Regions from separate parts of the Afipia sp. GW821-FHT04G03 genome, predicted to be linked through region 2. Evidence: predicted binding sites of a transcription regulator. Region 2 holds the regulator's gene; each other region holds the start of a gene.

Region 1 (4,299 bases), on a different contig from region 2:
GGAAATCACCGAACTGCTCGCGCCGCGCGCGCAGGCACGCAGCCTTGAGATCGCGTCCTATGTCGACGAGCGCGTGCCGCAGACTGTCGTTGGCGACGCCGCGCGCCTGCGGCAGGTGTTGCTCAATCTGGCAGGCAACGCCATCAAGTTCACGCCCGCGGGTGGTGTCGCCCTGATCGTCGAACCCGGAATCTGGCCCGGTGAAATCAGCTTCCTCGTGCGTGACACCGGGATCGGCATTGCGCCCGAAGCGCAGCAACGGATCTTCCGCGAGTTCGAGCAGGCATCCGACGGCACCGCGCGCAACTACGGCGGCACCGGGCTTGGACTCAGCATCAGCGACCGCATCGTCCGGCGCATGGGCGGACGCATCACGCTGGAGAGCGCCGAGGGCGACGGCGCGACCTTTGAATTCTCGATTCCGCTCGTGGCCGATCAGGGCGACAGCATCCCGGCATTCCACGCGCCGGACCTTGCGAACAAATCGGTCATGCTGGTCGGGCCGCAGACCATCGAAGCCTCGTTGATCGCGCGGCGTCTGGAGCGATGGGGGGCGCAGACCTGCACGGTGGCGGATGCCTCCATCGCCATTGCCTTGCTGCCCGAGCGGTCGTGGCACGCCATTCTCGTGGATTGCATGAGCGGCGACGCGCAGATGCAGGAACTGGGCGAGGCGGCGATGCGCCATGCGACCCACCGGATCGCGATGTTCACCCCGGCGGCGCGGCGCAGCATCGCGCCATCGATGATGGCGCTGTTCACCGGCTATCTCGTGAAGCCGTTGCGCGCGGCTTCGCTCGCCGAGCGATTGACGGCTGCAGGCGCGGCACTTGTGCCGGAGTTGCCCGAGGGCGAGGTGCAACTGGCGGACGCGCCTGAATTCCCCACGTCCCGCAATGCATCGTCAGGCATGCTTTCCATTCTTGTCGCCGAAGACAACGAGATCAACGCGCTGCTGATCCGTTCGCTGCTGACACGTCTCGGTCATCGCCCCGTCATCACTACCGATGGCGAACAGGCCCTTGAATCGTGGCTCGCCGCGGACAGCGCCGGCGCGCCCTACGATGTGGTGCTGATGGACGTCCAGATGCCGAAGCTCGACGGCATCGCCGCGACCAAGCGAATTCGCGCGCATGAGGCGGGCCGCAGTTCACGGCGAACCACGATTCTGGCGCTGACAGCGAACACGCTGGTGGACGATCGCTATGCATGTTTCGAAGCGGGAATGGATGGCTTTCTCGTCAAGCCGCTCGATCGCGACAAGCTGACGGATGCGCTGGCGGCGCTTCCCGCGTCGCGGACAATCGCCGCGTAAGCGCGGCCGCGCAGCGGCCGTCGATGTCATAAATCCGTATCACGACCGTGATTATTGATGCGTCAGGCCGCGCTTGGCGAATCAATGCGCGCGGCCGCGAGGACGCCATGGACGGCAACAAACCGGCTGGCACGACGCCGGATGTCACTGCAAGATTGACCGCACGCCAGCCGCTTGAGCGTGTTGCCGCTCAAAACCCGCTTGATGCATTTCGCCGACATGCGCTGGTCCAGATGCTCCGGCCCCGCAATGCGAAGTCGGCGGCATCGGCCGCTGCGACATGGCTGATGCCGAACCTGCTGCACGCAAGCCTGCGCGGCGACGCCATTCCGAATATTCTGCCGGCGCTGCAACCACCGTCACCGTCGCTCGGCAGAATCGGCTCGCTTGAAGTGCGCCTCGCGCAAACCAAGGGCGATGTGAAGCGCGCGCAGAAGCTGCGCTACAAGGTGTTCTATAAGGACGGCTCCGCAATTGCCGACGCCGCGACCATGCTCGCGCAGCGCGACAAAGATGCGTTCGACAAGATCTGCGATCACCTGCTGGTCATCGACCATGCGGCCAAGCCGACCCTGAGCGGCAAGCAGCCGGTGGTCGGCACCTATCGCCTGTTACGCCAGGACGCCGCCGAAAAGCATGGCGGTTTCTACACCGCCGACGAGTTCGACATTTCAGGCCTGATGGAACGGCAGGCCGGATTGAAATTTCTCGAGCTCGGCCGCTCCTGCGTGCTGCCGCCCTACCGCACCAAGCGCACCGTCGAGCTTTTGTGGCATGGCGTGTGGAGTTATGTGCGCCGGCATAATCTCGATGTCATGATCGGATGCGCGAGCTTCGAGGGCACCGACCCCGATCGCCTCGCGCTGCCGCTGTCGTTCCTGCATCACTTCGCCTCGGCCCCCGAAGGCTGGCGCGCCAGCGCACATGCCTCGCGCCGCGTCGAGATGAACCGGATCGCGAAGGACAATATCGACACCAAGGCGGCGCTGCGCATGTTGCCGCCACTCATCAAGGGCTATCTGCGGGTCGGCGCGTTCGTCGGCGACGGCGCGGTGATCGATCATCAGTTCGGCACCACCGACGTATTGATCATGATGCCGGTGTCGGCGATCAGCGGGCGCTATCTCGATCATTTCGGCATTGACGCCACGCGTCACGCCGCATGATCCCGAAAGGTGGAACCGGTTTTCGGAACAGACCATACTGAAATAAAGCGACGCGACGAACTCGGTGTCGCGCTCTACAACCGCCGCAACTGAACCGTCTCGATGATGTGGTCGCTGCCCTTTTTCAGGATAAGCGTCGCGCGCGGACGGGTCGGCAGAATATTTTCCTCGAGGTTGACGAGGTTGATCGTCGTCCAGAGCGACAGCGCCTTTTCGGTCGCTTCCTTGTCGGAGAGTTTTGCGTACCGGTTGAAGTAGGACCGCTCGTCACGGAACGCCGTGTCGCGCAGGGTCAGAAAGCGCTCCACATACCATTCACGCAGGATCGGCTCCTCCGCATCGATATAGACCGAGAAGTCGAAGAAGTCCGACACGTAGGGAATGGCCTTGCCGTCGCGCGGCAAGCGTCCGGTCTGCAACACATTCACGCCTTCGACGATCAGGATGTCGGGCCGGTCGATCTCGACGCCCTCGTTTGGAATGATGTCGTAAGTCAAATGCGAATAAACCGGGGCGCGGACAGGGCGCCGTCCGGCCTTGATGTCGGAAAGAAAGCTCAGCAGCGCAGGAAGATCGTAGCTTTCGGGAAAGCCCTTCTTCTGCATCAGGCCTTCACGTTCCAGAATCTCGTTCGGAAACAGGAAGCCGTCCGTGGTGACGAGATCGACCTTGGGCCGCGGCGACCAGCGCGCCAACAGTGCCTGCAGCACGCGCGCGGTGGTGGACTTTCCGACCGCCACCGATCCCGCGACGCCGATGATGTAGGGCATCTTGCGGTCTTCGATGCCGAGAAAGTGGCGCTGCGCCACGAACAGCCGCTGCGCCGCGGCGACATAGAACGACAGCAGGCGTGACAGCGGCAGATAGATTTCCTCGACCTCCTTGATGTCGAGGCGGTCATGCATCGAATGCATCCGCGCGATTTCCTCGGCGGTCAGCGTCATCGGCATGTCGTCGCGCAACGCGGCCCACTGCGCGCGCGAGAAAACGCGATAGGGATTGTACTGAACCGGTTCGGCTCTCACATCCATGAGCCATTTCCTCCTGCCCGGCCCGCGCGCGTCCCTGCGCCGGCCGGAAATGTTTCACTCGCGCCTACGCGCCGCTTTCTCTTCAAGTCCCGACATCTGCGTCCGCTGCGCCAGCACGTCTTCAACTTCCGCAAGGGTAATGCCGCGCGACTTCAGCAGCACCAGAAGGTGGAAGACCAGATCGGCGCTCTCAGCAATCAGATGGTCGCGGTTATTCTCGACGGCGGCGATGACGGTTTCGACCGCCTCCTCGCCCAGTTTCTTGGCGCAATGATCGGTGCCCTTGTCGAGCAACTTGCGGGTATACGACGCCTCACCTCCGGAAGCCGCGCGGGCGTCGATGGTGGCTGCCAAGTCGTGGATCGTGAAACGGGTCATCATCGGCTTCTATCAGGTCCAGCTCCGGCCGGGGAGCGCAAAGTGTTGAGCGGATTCAGGTATTTGGAATTAGGTATCCAGGCGCATCGGCAGCCCGGCGCGGACCATATGGTCCTTGGCCTGCCGGATGGTGAATTCGCCAAAATGGAAGATCGACGCGGCCAGCACAGCGGTCGCGTGGCCCTCGCGAATGCCCGCCACCAAATGATCGAGATTGCCGACGCCGCCCGAGGCGATGACAGGAACCTTCACGCTATCGGAAATGGCGCGGGTCAGCGGAATATCGAAACCTTGCCGCGTGCCGTCGCGATCCATCGAGGTCAAAAGGATTTCGCCCGCGCCCAGCGAGACCACTTCCTGCGCGTATTCGATGGCGTCGATACCCGTGGAGTTGCGCCCGCCGTGGGTG
Region 2 (4,299 bases):
CTTGACCGTACTTGCCCTTAACATTGGCGCGCGCATCCTTGGCGCCGAGAGGACATCGAAATGAGCGAGCAGCTTTCTGTCAGCGTAGACCTTCCTCGTGGGCACGCGCCGGGATTGGCCGGCCAGCTGGACGCGCGGCCCAAGGTGACGGCGCGCGATCTGAATTTCTATTACGGCGAGCACCACGCCTTGAAGAACATCAACATTGCCCTTGGCGAGAACCGCGTCACTGCGTTCATCGGTCCATCGGGCTGCGGCAAGTCGACCCTGTTGCGGATATTCAACCGGATGTACGATCTTTATCCGGGCCAGCGCGCGACAGGCCAGCTCATGCTGGATACGACCAACATTCTCGATCCGAAGCTCGATCTCAACCTGCTGCGCGCGCGGATCGGAATGGTGTTCCAGAAGCCGACGCCGTTCCCGATGACCATTTACGAAAACATCGCGTTCGGGATTCGCCTGTACGAGAAAATCTCCAAATCCGAAATGGACGGTCGTGTCGAAGCCGCGTTGAAGGGCGGTGCGCTCTGGAACGAGGTCAAGGACAAGCTAAATGCGAGCGGCCTCAGCCTGTCGGGTGGTCAGCAGCAACGCCTGTGCATCGCACGGACGGTCGCCGTCCGTCCGGAAGTGATTCTGTTTGACGAGCCTTGCTCGGCGCTCGATCCGATCTCCACCGCCAAGGTTGAGGAACTGATCCAGGAGCTCAAGGAAGATTACACAATCGCCATTGTGACGCATAATATGCAGCAGGCGGCGCGTGTGTCGGACAAGACCGCGTTCATGTATCTCGGCGAACTGGTTGAATTCGACGATACCAACAAGATCTTTACGTCGCCGACAGATCGGCGGACGCAGGATTACATCACTGGCCGTTTCGGCTGACGCGCATTTCGCGGGAGAGACAAATCATGGGTTCAGATCATACCGCCAAGGCGTTCGACGAAGACCTTCAGGAACTCAACCGGCTTGTCGCCGAGATGGGTGGCCTGGCTGAGCGACAGATCGTCGATTCTGTCGATGCGCTGATCCGGCGCGACGTTGCGCTGGGCAAGCGCGTCGTCGCCGCCGACGTCGAGATCGACAAACTGCAGCATCTGATCGAGGAGCGTGCCGTGCTGACCATCGCGCGCCGCCAGCCGATGGCGGTCGATCTGCGCGAGATCGTCGGTTCCTTGCGTGTTGCGACTGACCTCGAACGGATCGGGGATCTCTCGAAGAATATCGGCAAGCGTGTTTCGGCGTTGGACAGCGATTTTCACCCTTTGAAGCTGATCCGCGGCCTGGAGCACATGACCGATCTCGTGCAGTCACAGGTGAAATCAGTGCTCGACGCCTATGCGGCACACGATCTGCCGGCTGCGATGACGGTCTGGAAGGGCGACGAGGAGGTCGACGCGATCTGCACCTCGCTGTTCCGCGAGCTTCTGACCTACATGATGGAAGATCCGCGAAACATCGGGTTCTGTATTCACCTGATGTTCTGCGCCAAGAACATCGAGCGTATCGGCGATCACGCGACCAACATTGCCGAGACGGTTTTCTATATGATCGAAGGCCAGCAGATGCTCGATCAGCGCCCGAAGGGCGACATGACGAACTTTGCAACGGCCGCGTCAGGCAGCTAACTTGCAGGATGATGAATTGAAGGACCGCTCATGAGCGCCCGCATTCTTGTGGTCGAAGACGAAGAGGCGTTGACGACGCTGCTTCGTTACAATCTGGACGCCGAGGGTTACGACGTCGAGACCGTGGCCCGCGGCGATGACGCCGATACGCGGCTTAAGGAGCATATCCCAGATCTGATCGTGCTTGACTGGATGCTTCCCGGCCTGTCGGGAATCGAGCTTTGCCGCCGCCTGCGCGCGCGGCAGGAGACCAAGCAGATTCCGATCATCATGTTGACCGCGCGCGGCGAGGAAAGCGAGCGGGTGAGGGGACTTGCGACCGGCGCAGACGATTACATCGTCAAGCCGTTCTCGGTTCCCGAGCTGCTGGCGCGGGTCAAAGGCCTATTGCGGCGTGCAAGTCCCGAACGCCTTGCGACGGTTCTGGCGTTCGGCGACATCGAATTGGACCGCGACCGGCGTCGCGTTGCGCGTTCGGGCCGGCCGATCGATCTCGGCCCTACCGAATATCGCCTGCTGGAGTTCTTTCTTGAGCACCCAGGCCGCGTGTTTAGCCGGGAACAGCTGCTTGATGGCGTATGGGGACGCGACATCTACATCGACGAGCGCACGGTTGACGTACACATCGGTCGGCTGAGGAAGCTGCTGAACCTGGGCCGCGAGTCGGACCCTATCCGCACCGTCCGCGGCGCGGGCTACGCTCTCGATGATCGTTTCGCCAAGGCCGAGTGAGTTTGGTTCCGGTTCTTTCGCATTGCAGCGAAGTCACATTTTTGTGGCGGGCGGCATCCAAGTTTCGTGGCGCCAAAATCGAACTCCGTGGTAGCTTCGATGGTGATGATGGCACGAAGTCCGTCATGCAATGGGCAAGGAGACCGCAAATGGCCTGGAAGACCCCCAAGATTGTCGAAGTGCCGGTCGGCATGGAAATCAACATGTACGCCTGCGCGGCGCGCAAGTAAGCGGCATTCTCGTTATCAGGCTCGCGGCTAAGCGGTCCGGTTTGCGCTAGGAATTCCTTCATATGTGAAGGCTTTCCGGCGCGAGGCCGGGTTTTCTTGTGTCTGCGGCGCTGCCCCTTATGAGATCGAATCGAGGACGGAGCTCCCTCATGCGCGTCGTCGTTCTCGGGGCTGCGGCGGGCGGGGGCGTACCCCAGTGGAATTGTAACTGCGATGTCTGCCGCCTGGCGCGCAGCTCGCATCCGGAATTGCAGTCGACTCAGACATCGATTGCGGTCAGCGCCGACGGTGAGCACTGGTTTCTGGTCAACGCCTCGCCTGACTTGCGTCAGCAATTGATTTCGACGCCGCAGCTTCATCCCAAGGCCGGTCATCTGCGCCACAGTCCTGTCGCAGGCGTCATCCTGACCAATGGTGAGGTTGATGCCGTCGCCGGATTGTTGTCGATGCGCGAGGGCTCGCCTTTTTCGATCTACGCGCACCCACGTGTGCTCTCCATTCTCAAGTCGAACAGCATCTTCAACGTGCTCGATGAGACGCGCGTGCGGCGCGAGGCTGTCGAATTCGATAAACCGTTCGAACCGAAGCTTCCTGACGGCTCACCGTCTGGTCTCGAAATTCTTCCCTTTGCCGCGCCGGGCAAGCGCGCCTGGTATCTGGAAGGGGCAGCCTTTCCTATCGACGGCGATGAGGCGGGGGATACGCTCGGATTGCGGATCACTGACAAGGCAAGCGGGGAACATCTCTACTTTCTCGCAGCCTGCGCGGCGCTCACCCCCGATCTCAGGCAGCGCCTTCGCGGCGCGTCTCTGGTTTTCTTTGACGGTACGCTGTGGCGCGACGACGAATTGATCGCGGCCGGCCTTGGCACCAAAACCGGTCAACGCATGGGGCACATGGCCATTTCCGGTGAACAGGGCGTGATCGCCGGGCTTGAGGATCTCGGCATCGGGCGCAAGATTTTCCTGCACATCAATAATTCGAATCCGGTTCTGCTGCCGGGCGCCGCCGAGCGCGAAGCCGTGGAGCGCGCCGGCTGGCAAATTCCTTCGGATGGCACGGAGATCACCATTTGATCGCGACGAGCGTATTTGCATTGAAGACAGGTACGCCGCTTGCAAATGCGGAGGACCTTGAGGTTGCGCTGCGCGGTATCGGCGCGACGCGCTATCACAATCTGCATCCGTTTCACCGGTTGCTTCACGGCGGCAAGCTGAACAAGGGGCAGGTTCAGGCCTGGGCGCTCAACCGCTACTATTATCAGAGCTCCATTCCCATCAAGGACGCGGTGGTGATTTCGCGCTTTCGCGACCGCGATATTCGTCTCGAATGGCGACACCGCATCGAGGACCACGATGGCGACGTCGGCACCGAAGGGGGTATCGAGCGCTGGTTGAAGCTGACCGAAGGGCTCGGCCTCGATAGCGCTTATGTCGAATCCGCCGAGGGAATTCTGCCTGCTACGCGCTTCGCGGTGGATGCCTACGTCCATTTCGTTCGCGACAAGACGCCGTTGGAAGCCATTGCGTCCTCATTAACCGAACTTTTCGCGCCGAACCTGCATGAGGAACGCATTTCGGGAATGCTCGCGCACTACGACTTCATCAATCCGAACATCATGAGTTACTTCAAGCGGCGCATGGAGCAGGCGCCGCGCGACGCCAATTTTGCGCTGGATTTCGTCAAGCGGCACGCAAAAACACCCG
Region 3 (4,299 bases), on a different contig from region 2:
TGGTGTTCGCGGGCGCCGAATACGGCAACGGTTCGTCGCGCGACTGGGCCGCGAAGGGCACGCGCCTGCTCGGCGTGCGCGCGGTGATCACCCAGAGCTTCGAGCGCATCCACCGCTCCAACCTCGTCGGCATGGGCGTGCTGCCGCTGACCTTCGAGGACGGCGCATCATGGCAGTCGCTCGGTCTGAAGGGCGATGAAAAGGTCACGATTCGCGGCCTGCAGGGCGATCTCAAGCCGCGCCAAAAGTTAACGGCGGAGATCGTGTCCGGCGATGGCTCGGTGAAGCGAATCTCGCTGCTGTGCCGCATCGACACGCTCGATGAGCTTGAATACTACCGAAACGGCGGCATTCTTCACTATGTGCTGCGTAAGCTGGCCGCGTGACGCGCGGCCTGAAAACGCATCCGTGAACAGGCTCACTGCGAAGTGAGTGGCGAGCGCACAGGGGGCGGCCTATCAATGGGCCGCCTTCTTGCTGATGAAAAGGCATGATGAAAGGCATCATACATCGTGGGGACAGGCGTGATGTCTGATTTACCAACATCGAAAACGGCAGCAGCCGGCACCCTCGCAGCGCGGCTGTCGCGCACGCTCGGCGTCTGCGCGATCTTCACCGTCATCACTCCGGTGTGCGCCGATCCGCGCGCGGTGGTCGAGCTCTTTACCTCGCAGGGTTGTTCGTCGTGCCCCCCGGCTGACAAGGTTCTCGGTGAACTCGCGCAGGATCCGACCGTGATCGCACTCAGCCTGCCGATCGACTACTGGGACTATCTCGGCTGGAAGGACACGCTGGCGGATTCGCGCTTCAGCGCCCGCCAGAAGGCTTACTCGCAGATGCGTGGCGACCGCGGCGTCTACACACCGCAAGCCGTCGTCAACGGGACGACCAATGTTCTCGGCAGCGACCGAGCCGGAATCGAGAGTGCAGCGAATCGCACGCAGAGCGCCTCGGGTGTGATGTCCGTGCCGGTGAAGATGACGACATCGGGCGGGCAGATCAAAGTCTCGGTGGCCGATGCCGGCGGCAAAAGCGGCGAGATCTGGATCTGCGCGGTGTCGAAGGCGGTGCCGATCACCATCTCGCGCGGCGAGAATCGCGGGCAGCAGGTCACGTATCACAACGTGGTGCGCAACATGCTGAAGGTCGGAGACTGGAACGGCAAGGCCGGAAGCTGGACCGTGCCGCTTGAAAACATCAGCCGCGACGGCATCGATGCGGCGGTGGTTTACGTTCAGGACGGCAATCGCGACAAGCCCGGTCCGATGCTGGGCGCGGCCTTTACGTCGCTGAACTGATTTCAGTCTGCAATCTCAAAACTCTTGAGAGCGCGTCTTGTTGATGTGACGAGCCGCAGGCGCGTGCCGGGATTCGGGTGTTGCACACTCGCGCATCTTGCAACTTGAGCGACCGCATCTCCTGAAACAAAAACGGCCAGCTTGCGCTGACCGGAAGATTTGGGGTCGACATTTACTGCAGGGAGTTAGACCCGATCCTGACGACCCCGGGGGGCTGGGGGCTGAGGAATCCGGTGCCGAAAGGACCGGGTCAACGCAGTTTCGTTTTTATCGTTGCCCAGCGCGGCGGCGAATTGACCGAATTCAGGCGGCATTATGATTTCGACTAACGTCAGCGTGATGCGGAATTGCCGCATGATCAGGCATCGGGGAGACCCGAAATCCCGCTTGCAGCGGCCGCCGGACAGGGCGATCATGTCATCCAAGTGACATGGGAGGCGCCGATGAGTTCTGTGTCGGGCGACAAGGATCCAAGCGAGAGCCGGGGGCCGGAGCGCAGCACGGCGCCGCTCCCGCCTCAAAGCGTCACCTTCAACCGTGCCGAACTTAATCGCATTCTCAATCTGTACGGGCGCATGGTCGCCGACGGCGAATGGCGCGACTACGCCATCGACTTTCTGAAAGACCGCGCGGTGTTCTCGATTTTCCGCCGCGCCTCGGAAGTCCCGATCTATCGAATCGAGAAAGACCCCCGTCTGGCCCGCAAGCAAGGCGTCTACAGCGTGATTGCAGCCAGCGGTCAGATCCTCCGCCGTGGCCACGACCTCGAGCGGGTGCTGCTGGTGATCGACCGCAAGCTGGCGCTGGTCTAGCTCTCTGGAAGTGTCGCGCCGCCGCCGCCGAGCGCGCGCTGCATCATCACCGTGTCGAGCCAGCGGCCGAACTTGAATCCGACATTCGGATGCGTGCCGATCATCTCGAAGCCCGCGCGGGCATGAACGCCGATCGAGGCGGCGTTGGCGGAATCGCCGATCACCGCGATCATCTGCCGGTAGCCGCGTTGTTCGGATGCCGTAATCAGATCTTGCATGAGCCGTGATCCGATCCGCCGCCCCTGTGCCGCGGGATCGAGGTACACGGAGTTCTCGACTGTAAAGCGATAGGCCGGACGCGGCCTGTATGGTCCGGCATAGGCATAGCCGACAACGACATCCTCCATGATCGCCACCAGATACGGGAAACCGCCTGCCGTCAGCGCCTCAAAGCGCCGCGTCATTTCGTTGAGATCGGGAGGCTCGAGTTCGAAGGTCGCGGTGCCGTGAAGGACCGCGTGCCTGTAAATCGCCGTGATGGCGGGAAGGTCGGTGGCTGCGGCCGCTCTGATGTGAACCTGGGGCATGGCTTGCCGGAACTGTTTCGGCGTCTCGCATAACTCAACGATACCCCAAACAAAAGCCCCGGCTTTTGGCCGGGGCTTTCGGAGTTATCGATCAGCCACGATCGGTCTTCAGTCGCGCTGTCCCAGCAGCTGCAGCAGCAGCGTGAACAGGTTGATGAAGTTCAGGTAGAGCGACAGCGCGCCTGTAATCGCGGCCTTATCCGCCACGTCTCCGCCCTGAGCGGCGTAGCCGTAGATGTAGTCGTTCTTCAGGCGCTGGGTATCCCAGGCGGTGAGGCCCGCGAACACCAGCACGCCGACCACCGAGACGATGAACTGCAGCATGGAGCTGGCGAGGAACAGGTTCACCAGGCTCGCGAGGATGATGCCGAACAGGCCCATCATCAGGAACGAACCCATGCCGGTCATGTCACGCTTGGTTGTGTAGCCGTACAGGCTCAGCGCACCGAACGTGGCAGCCGTGATGAAGAACACGCGCACGATCGAGGTGTGCGTGTAGACCAGGAAGATCGACGACAGCGAAATGCCCATCAGCGCTGCGAACACCCAGAACAGAAGCTGGGCGGTTGCCGGCCTGAGGCGATTGATGCCGAACGAAATGGCGAACACCATCACCAGCGGAGCGAGGATGAACACCCACTTCAGGGGGCTCACGAACATCGCGACGCCGAACGACGTCAGGTACTGGTTGCCGATCCGGCCAGCGGCAGCGGTCTGGTCAGGCGTCACCGCACCCATGTACACGCCGAGCGCGGCCAGACCCGTGATGGCCAGGCCGATCGACATGTAGTTGTAGATCTTGAGCATGTACGAGCGCAGACCGGCATCGACGGCGGCGGCGTCAGCGCGCCCGGCGGCCCGGCCGAAGGGAGAAGCGTAGTTGCGGTCCAAGTCCGACATTGTCGAAACCCCGTGTTTGACTGGCGAAAGCGAAGGGTCTGCGCCGCCAGCTATAAGTTCTTCCCAGAGGACCGACTTGATAGACCATCCAGCGACGGCATCAAGACGGAATCTGAACCCGCTCGGTATGTGGGAAACTAACACATTCAACGCAAGCTCGGGCGCGCGGCGATGTGTCGCAAAACCCGCTATTCGCTGCTACAAATTGTCATAAGTTACGCAGCACGGTAGCCGGTTTTTGGTTAAGCGCGAGTAATGTTCCCATCAGCCCCAGCCCGACCGTCACGGCGAGGGCCGCCAGCACCACAATCGCCGCGCTGCCGGCCTGCCAGACGAAGCTCAGGGTCATCAGCCGGGTGACGATCTGCCAGGCGGCGATCGATCCCGCCGCCACGCCGAACACCGCCGTCGCAAAGCCGATCAGCAGGTACTCCAGCGCATAGGCGCCCAGCAGCCGGCCGCGCGTCGCGCCCAGCGTCTTGAGAATCACCGCATCGTAGACCCGGTGCCGGTGCCCGGCGGCCAGCGCGCCGCCGAGAACGAGTATGGCCGATATGAGCGTGACGGAACTGGCGCCCCGGATCGCCAGCACGAGGTTGGTCACGACCTTTCCGATGGAATCGAGCGCCTCGCGGACCCGCACGCTGGTCACCATCGGGAAAGCGGCGGCGACCTCCTTGATGAGCTTCGCATCGCTCGCGGCGCTCGAAGTGGTTTCGGTGAGCGTCGCGATGTCGGTATGCGGTGCGCCGGCGAAGGCCG
Region 4 (4,299 bases), 1.2 Mb from region 2:
ATGCGGCAGCTTGAGATGTTCGACGAAACCCGTGGCCTGCACATTGTCGGAATGCGACAGCACGAACTCCTCGTCCTGCGACGGGGCGACGACGCTCTCGCCGAGTTCGCGTGCGCGCAGCGCTCGATCAACCAGCGCCATCGACATTGCCTTTCGCTCGGATTGTCCGAAGGCAAGACCATAGCCGCGGGTGAAGCACGGTGCTTCCGTGTCACTCCCCTTGAACTGATTCACCATCTGACATTCGGTCAGTGTAATCGCACCCAGAGGCACCGCGAAGCCGACATCTTCCGCCACGAACTCGACTTCGACTTCGCCAATGCGTATCTCACCGGCGAAAGGATGGTTGCGGCCATAACCGCGCTGTGTGGAATAGCCGAGCGAAAGGAGAAAGCCCTCATCTGCCCGCGCGAGGTTCTGCAGGCGTAGATCGCGCTCCGCCGGAAAGCTCAGCGCATCACGGGTCAGATCGGCAACGGGCCGATCCGCATCCTCAGTCGGCGAAGATTCAACCAAGCCGTCGCGGCCGAGAATATCGATGACGCGGGGCATGATGTTTGATTGAACTTCGGCCAATGCTGGCTGTTCCGGCGTCGATTCACCAGCCAGCGCGGGATCAAGCAGACGATGGGTGTAATCGAACGTTGAACCCAGAATCTGACCGCCCGGCATATCCTTAAACGTCGAGGAAACCCTGCGACGCACCTGCATCTTTGACGTATCGGCAGGCTCACTGGCGCCAAAGCGAGGCAGTGTGGCGCGAAATGCGCGCAACAGGAAAATCGCTTCGATCATGTCGCCGCGCGCCTGCTTGATAGCCAGCGCCGCGAGTTCCCGGTCGTACAGTGAGCCCTCGGTCATGATGCGATCAACGCCGATGCTCAGCTGCTCTGATATTTGCGCCAGTGAAATTTCCGGGATGCCGCGATCACCGCGACGCTCGTGCGCCAGCAGCCTATGGGCGTTTTCAATGGCGCGTTCGCCACCCTTTACTGCGACATACATGGTCAGCTTTCCTTCGCAACAAGACGCGTGGTGCGCGGGATCGCGACGATGGCATCGTCTGCGACAAGGACGAGATCGATACCGCGCGGAAACAGCTTTCCGTTCAGTGCAAGACGATCAAGGAAATCGGGGACGCCGACTGTGGCGTGCAAAATGGAAGCACCATCAATGCCGGGGCCGCGCAGCTCATAAGCCGGCCCTTCCGTCAAACTCGCAATCTGCAGGATAATCGTGGTGGAACGATCCGGATATTCAGCACTACCAAACGAGAATATCCCGAACTCCGGCAGGGTATTGCTATTGGCGATCAGCGCGAAGCTCGAGACTGACGAGTCGGCAATCACCGGCGCGCTGGTGTGAAATCCAATCCACCTGGCGACGCTCGACGACTCCGCCATTCCCGCATCAAGCCAAACCGGTGTATCCTGATCAAGCAGCGTCAGCGCAATGGCCGCTGTTGCGCGCATCATGGGTGCAGGCACACCTGACGTGGCCTCGATATGCTGCACCCTCCCCGGTCTCGCCATGGCGTCCATCATCGAGCGAAAGACTGATTGGGCCGACAGGACCTTGTCCGCAAAGCCCGCAGGCAATTCTGAAATCATCATCTTCAGCTTTCCCCGCGCACGAGCGTGTAGAAATCCACCTTTGTCGCAGCGGTTTCTGCGGCCTTGCGTGCTTGCTCCGCCTCGTTGCGCGCGCGCAGCGGTGCCAGCACCTGTGTTTCCACCGCATCCGCAAATGCGTCTGTCTGGCGCAGCGCATCGCACAGCGCGATTAGCTCGGCCTTTGTACGATCACGCCCAAGAGTGTAGCCGAAGCCGACTTCACCACTGGCCAGCCGTACGGCGGCACGCGATACCGTCGCCTCACCGAGATTGAACGGAGCGCCGTCACCGCCAATCCGACCGCGCAGCATGACCAGACCATTCTCCGGCTGGCGCAGTCGCTCGTAGGCGGGAACGGCCAACGTCTCGAGATGTTTGGCGATCTCGGCCGCGGCGGCGTGGGCCAGCACCGCCATTACCTGCTGACGCTGCTTCTGCTGAGGGTTCAAGCGTGCAGTCATCAGATTTCCAAGTCCGGTTAAGTTGTCTATCGTGCTAGACAACTAGATAGATCGGAGCAATGACCGTTTCGTGACAGCGACATGTTTGTTCGCTATCTCCATCCAGCATATTCGTGAGACAGAACTATCGTGAGCATTCACAATAAACCAAGCGGCGTTGCGCTGTGGCGGCAGGTCGCCGACGGTATCGAGCGCGGCATTGCCGACGCGCGCTTCCCTCCCGGAGAAAAGCTGCCGGGCGAAACCGATATCGCCGAGACCTATCGCGTCAACCGCCACACAGTGCGCCGCGCGCTGGCGTCGTTAGCGGAACGTGGTCTGGTGCGCGCAGAACGTGGCAGCGGCACTTACGTGGAAGCACCCAAGTTGAGCTATCCGCTGCGATCGCGTACGCGATTCTCCGAGATTGTCGGCGCGGGCGGACGGGAACCGCGCGGCCAGCTAATCGGGTCATTCATCGAACCCGCGACACGCGAACTGGCTAAGCATCTCGCGCTCAAGACTGGCGCACCTCTGTTACGCCTCGACGTGCTGCGCTTCGCCGATCGAACACCGATCTGCGTCGCCACCAACTGGCTGTCGGCTGATCGTTTCGCCGACGCAGGTCTGATTTATGAGAAGATGCGCTCCATGACCAAGCTGCTGGCGCATTACGGCATCAAAGACTACCGCCGCCATTCGACGCGCGTCACGGCCGCGATCATTGATGCCAGCGATGCCGCCCGGCTTGATCTGGCACTGGGACGGCCGGTGCTGGTCGTCGACAGTAGCGATGTGGATGCCGACGGCACGCCACTGCTGACTTCGCACTCGCGTTTTGCGGCGGAGCGGGTCGAGTTCATGGTCGAGAGCCTAGGCTAACGATGATCAGATCGCTGCACGCCGCCCGATGATCGCGAAGCGCAACCGGCTGGAAATCCAGTCGATCGCCGCCACCGCAACCAGAATCATCAGAATGATAAAGGACACCTTCTGCCATTCCAGTACGCGGATCTGTTCGGAAAGTTGCAAACCGATTCCACCCGCGCCGACGATGCCGATAATGGTGGCGGAGCGGGTGTTGGATTCGATGAAGTATAGCACCTGACCTGCGATCACCGGCAACACCTGCGGCAACAAGCCGAAACGGATCTCATGCACAGGGCTGCCGCCCGCGGCGCGAACGCCTTCGATCTGCTTTTTGTCCGCGGCCTCGATAGCCTCAGAAAACAATTTGCCGAACGCGCCGAAATCCGAGACCGCGATGGCCAAAACCCCGGCGAACGGGCCAAGTCCAACCACGTTGATCCAGACCAGCGCCCAGATCAGCGTATCAATCCCGCGGATCGAATCCAGGAATCGCCGCACAGGCGAGCGAAGCCAGATCGACGGCATGACGTTGCGCGCTGCGAGCAGGCTGACAGGCAACGCGAACACAGCGGCCAGCGTGGTCCCCAGCAACGCGATCGAGAGCGTCTCCCCCATCGCCGTCAAATAGGCAGGCAGAGATGACCCGGGATCCGGCGGGATCATCATCATCACGATCCAGCCAAGTTGCTTCAGGCCTGCCAATATCCGCGCCGGTGAGAACTCCAGTTCGTTGAGGCCGAAGATGAACAGCGCAAGCGCAGCGACGAAAATCGCGGGTACCGCCGCGCGCGTTCGCAACGGCCGGTTGAACACCGCAGGATATCGCTTGCGCAGTTCAGCGCTATTCACCCCTGGCGTGTTTTTCACGAGCGAGCTTCCTTGCCGAACAGTCGACCGCGCATCCAGCCCGTACCGATGTCGATAATAAACACTGTGATGATGATCAGGAGCAGGATGGCGCTGACGTCGGAATAGTAGAACTTGCGCACCGCAACCACGAGTTCCTGCCCGATGCCTCCGGCGCCGACGAAGCCCATCACCGAGGCACCGCGCACATTGATCTCGAAGCGCAGCAACGTGTAGCTGGCAAAGCCGGCCGCGATCTGCGGCAGCACCGCAAAGCGCATACAGTCGATCCAGCCCGCACCCGTTGAACGAATACCCTCGACCGGCTTCATGTCGATGTTTTCGACCATCTCGCTGTACAACTTACCCAGCGCACCAACGCAGTGGATCGCGATCGCCAGCACGCCCGCCATCGGCCCAAGACCGAAGGCGATGACGAAGATCAGCGCAAATACGATATCGGGAACTGTGCGACAGAATTCCATGAAGCGCTTGACGACAAAGCGCAGCCACGCGGACGGCGCAGTGTT

What was found. Region 2 encodes PhoB, which activates phosphate uptake and scavenging genes when phosphate is short. Its sites were predicted from a motif close to TGTCATNNANCTGTCAT; they were not measured.
Region 1: olsB (l-ornithine N(alpha)-acyltransferase) is a predicted target of PhoB. The motif match lies at 1,340-1,356, and genes of this name have one in related genera.
Region 3: AC07UB_RS10470 (DUF2794 domain-containing protein) is a predicted target of PhoB. The motif match lies at 1,714-1,730, and genes of this name have one in related genera.
Region 4: phnG (phosphonate C-P lyase system protein PhnG) is a predicted target of PhoB. The motif match lies at 2,134-2,150, and genes of this name have one in related genera.

Annotation. Positions count from the first base shown of each region.
Region 1 is NZ_JBWKSV010000002.1:380,936-385,234, forward strand. Features, by position in the region: gene AC07UB_RS11075 (ATP-binding protein) at 1-1,315, shown strand, start outside; gene olsB (l-ornithine N(alpha)-acyltransferase) at 1,423-2,481, shown strand; gene coaA (type I pantothenate kinase) at 2,556-3,512, opposite strand; gene AC07UB_RS11090 (phosphoribosyl-ATP diphosphatase) at 3,567-3,890, opposite strand; gene hisF (imidazole glycerol phosphate synthase subunit HisF) at 3,960-4,299, opposite strand, start outside.
Region 2 is NZ_JBWKSV010000001.1:774,901-779,199, reverse strand. Features, by position in the region: gene pstA (phosphate ABC transporter permease PstA) at 1-64, shown strand, start outside; gene pstB (phosphate ABC transporter ATP-binding protein PstB) at 61-888, shown strand; gene phoU (phosphate signaling complex protein PhoU) at 915-1,631, shown strand; gene phoB (phosphate regulon transcriptional regulator PhoB) at 1,662-2,363, shown strand; gene pqqA (pyrroloquinoline quinone precursor peptide PqqA) at 2,513-2,593, shown strand; gene pqqB (pyrroloquinoline quinone biosynthesis protein PqqB) at 2,743-3,669, shown strand; gene pqqC (pyrroloquinoline-quinone synthase PqqC) at 3,666-4,299, shown strand, end outside.
Region 3 is NZ_JBWKSV010000002.1:256,647-260,945, reverse strand. Features, by position in the region: gene acnA (aconitate hydratase AcnA) at 1-386, shown strand, start outside; gene AC07UB_RS10475 (DUF1223 domain-containing protein) at 528-1,298, shown strand; gene AC07UB_RS10470 (DUF2794 domain-containing protein) at 1,742-2,110, shown strand; gene AC07UB_RS10465 (GNAT family N-acetyltransferase) at 2,107-2,637, opposite strand; gene AC07UB_RS10460 (Bax inhibitor-1/YccA family protein) at 2,746-3,537, opposite strand; gene AC07UB_RS10455 (ABC transporter permease) at 3,746-4,299, opposite strand, start outside.
Region 4 is NZ_JBWKSV010000001.1:1,950,092-1,954,390, forward strand. Features, by position in the region: gene AC07UB_RS09230 (carbon-phosphorus lyase complex subunit) at 1-1,005, opposite strand, end outside; gene phnH (phosphonate C-P lyase system protein PhnH) at 1,008-1,613, opposite strand; gene phnG (phosphonate C-P lyase system protein PhnG) at 1,616-2,074, opposite strand; gene phnF (phosphonate metabolism transcriptional regulator PhnF) at 2,204-2,935, shown strand; gene phnE (phosphonate ABC transporter, permease protein PhnE) at 2,942-3,790, opposite strand; gene phnE (phosphonate ABC transporter, permease protein PhnE) at 3,787-4,299, opposite strand, start outside.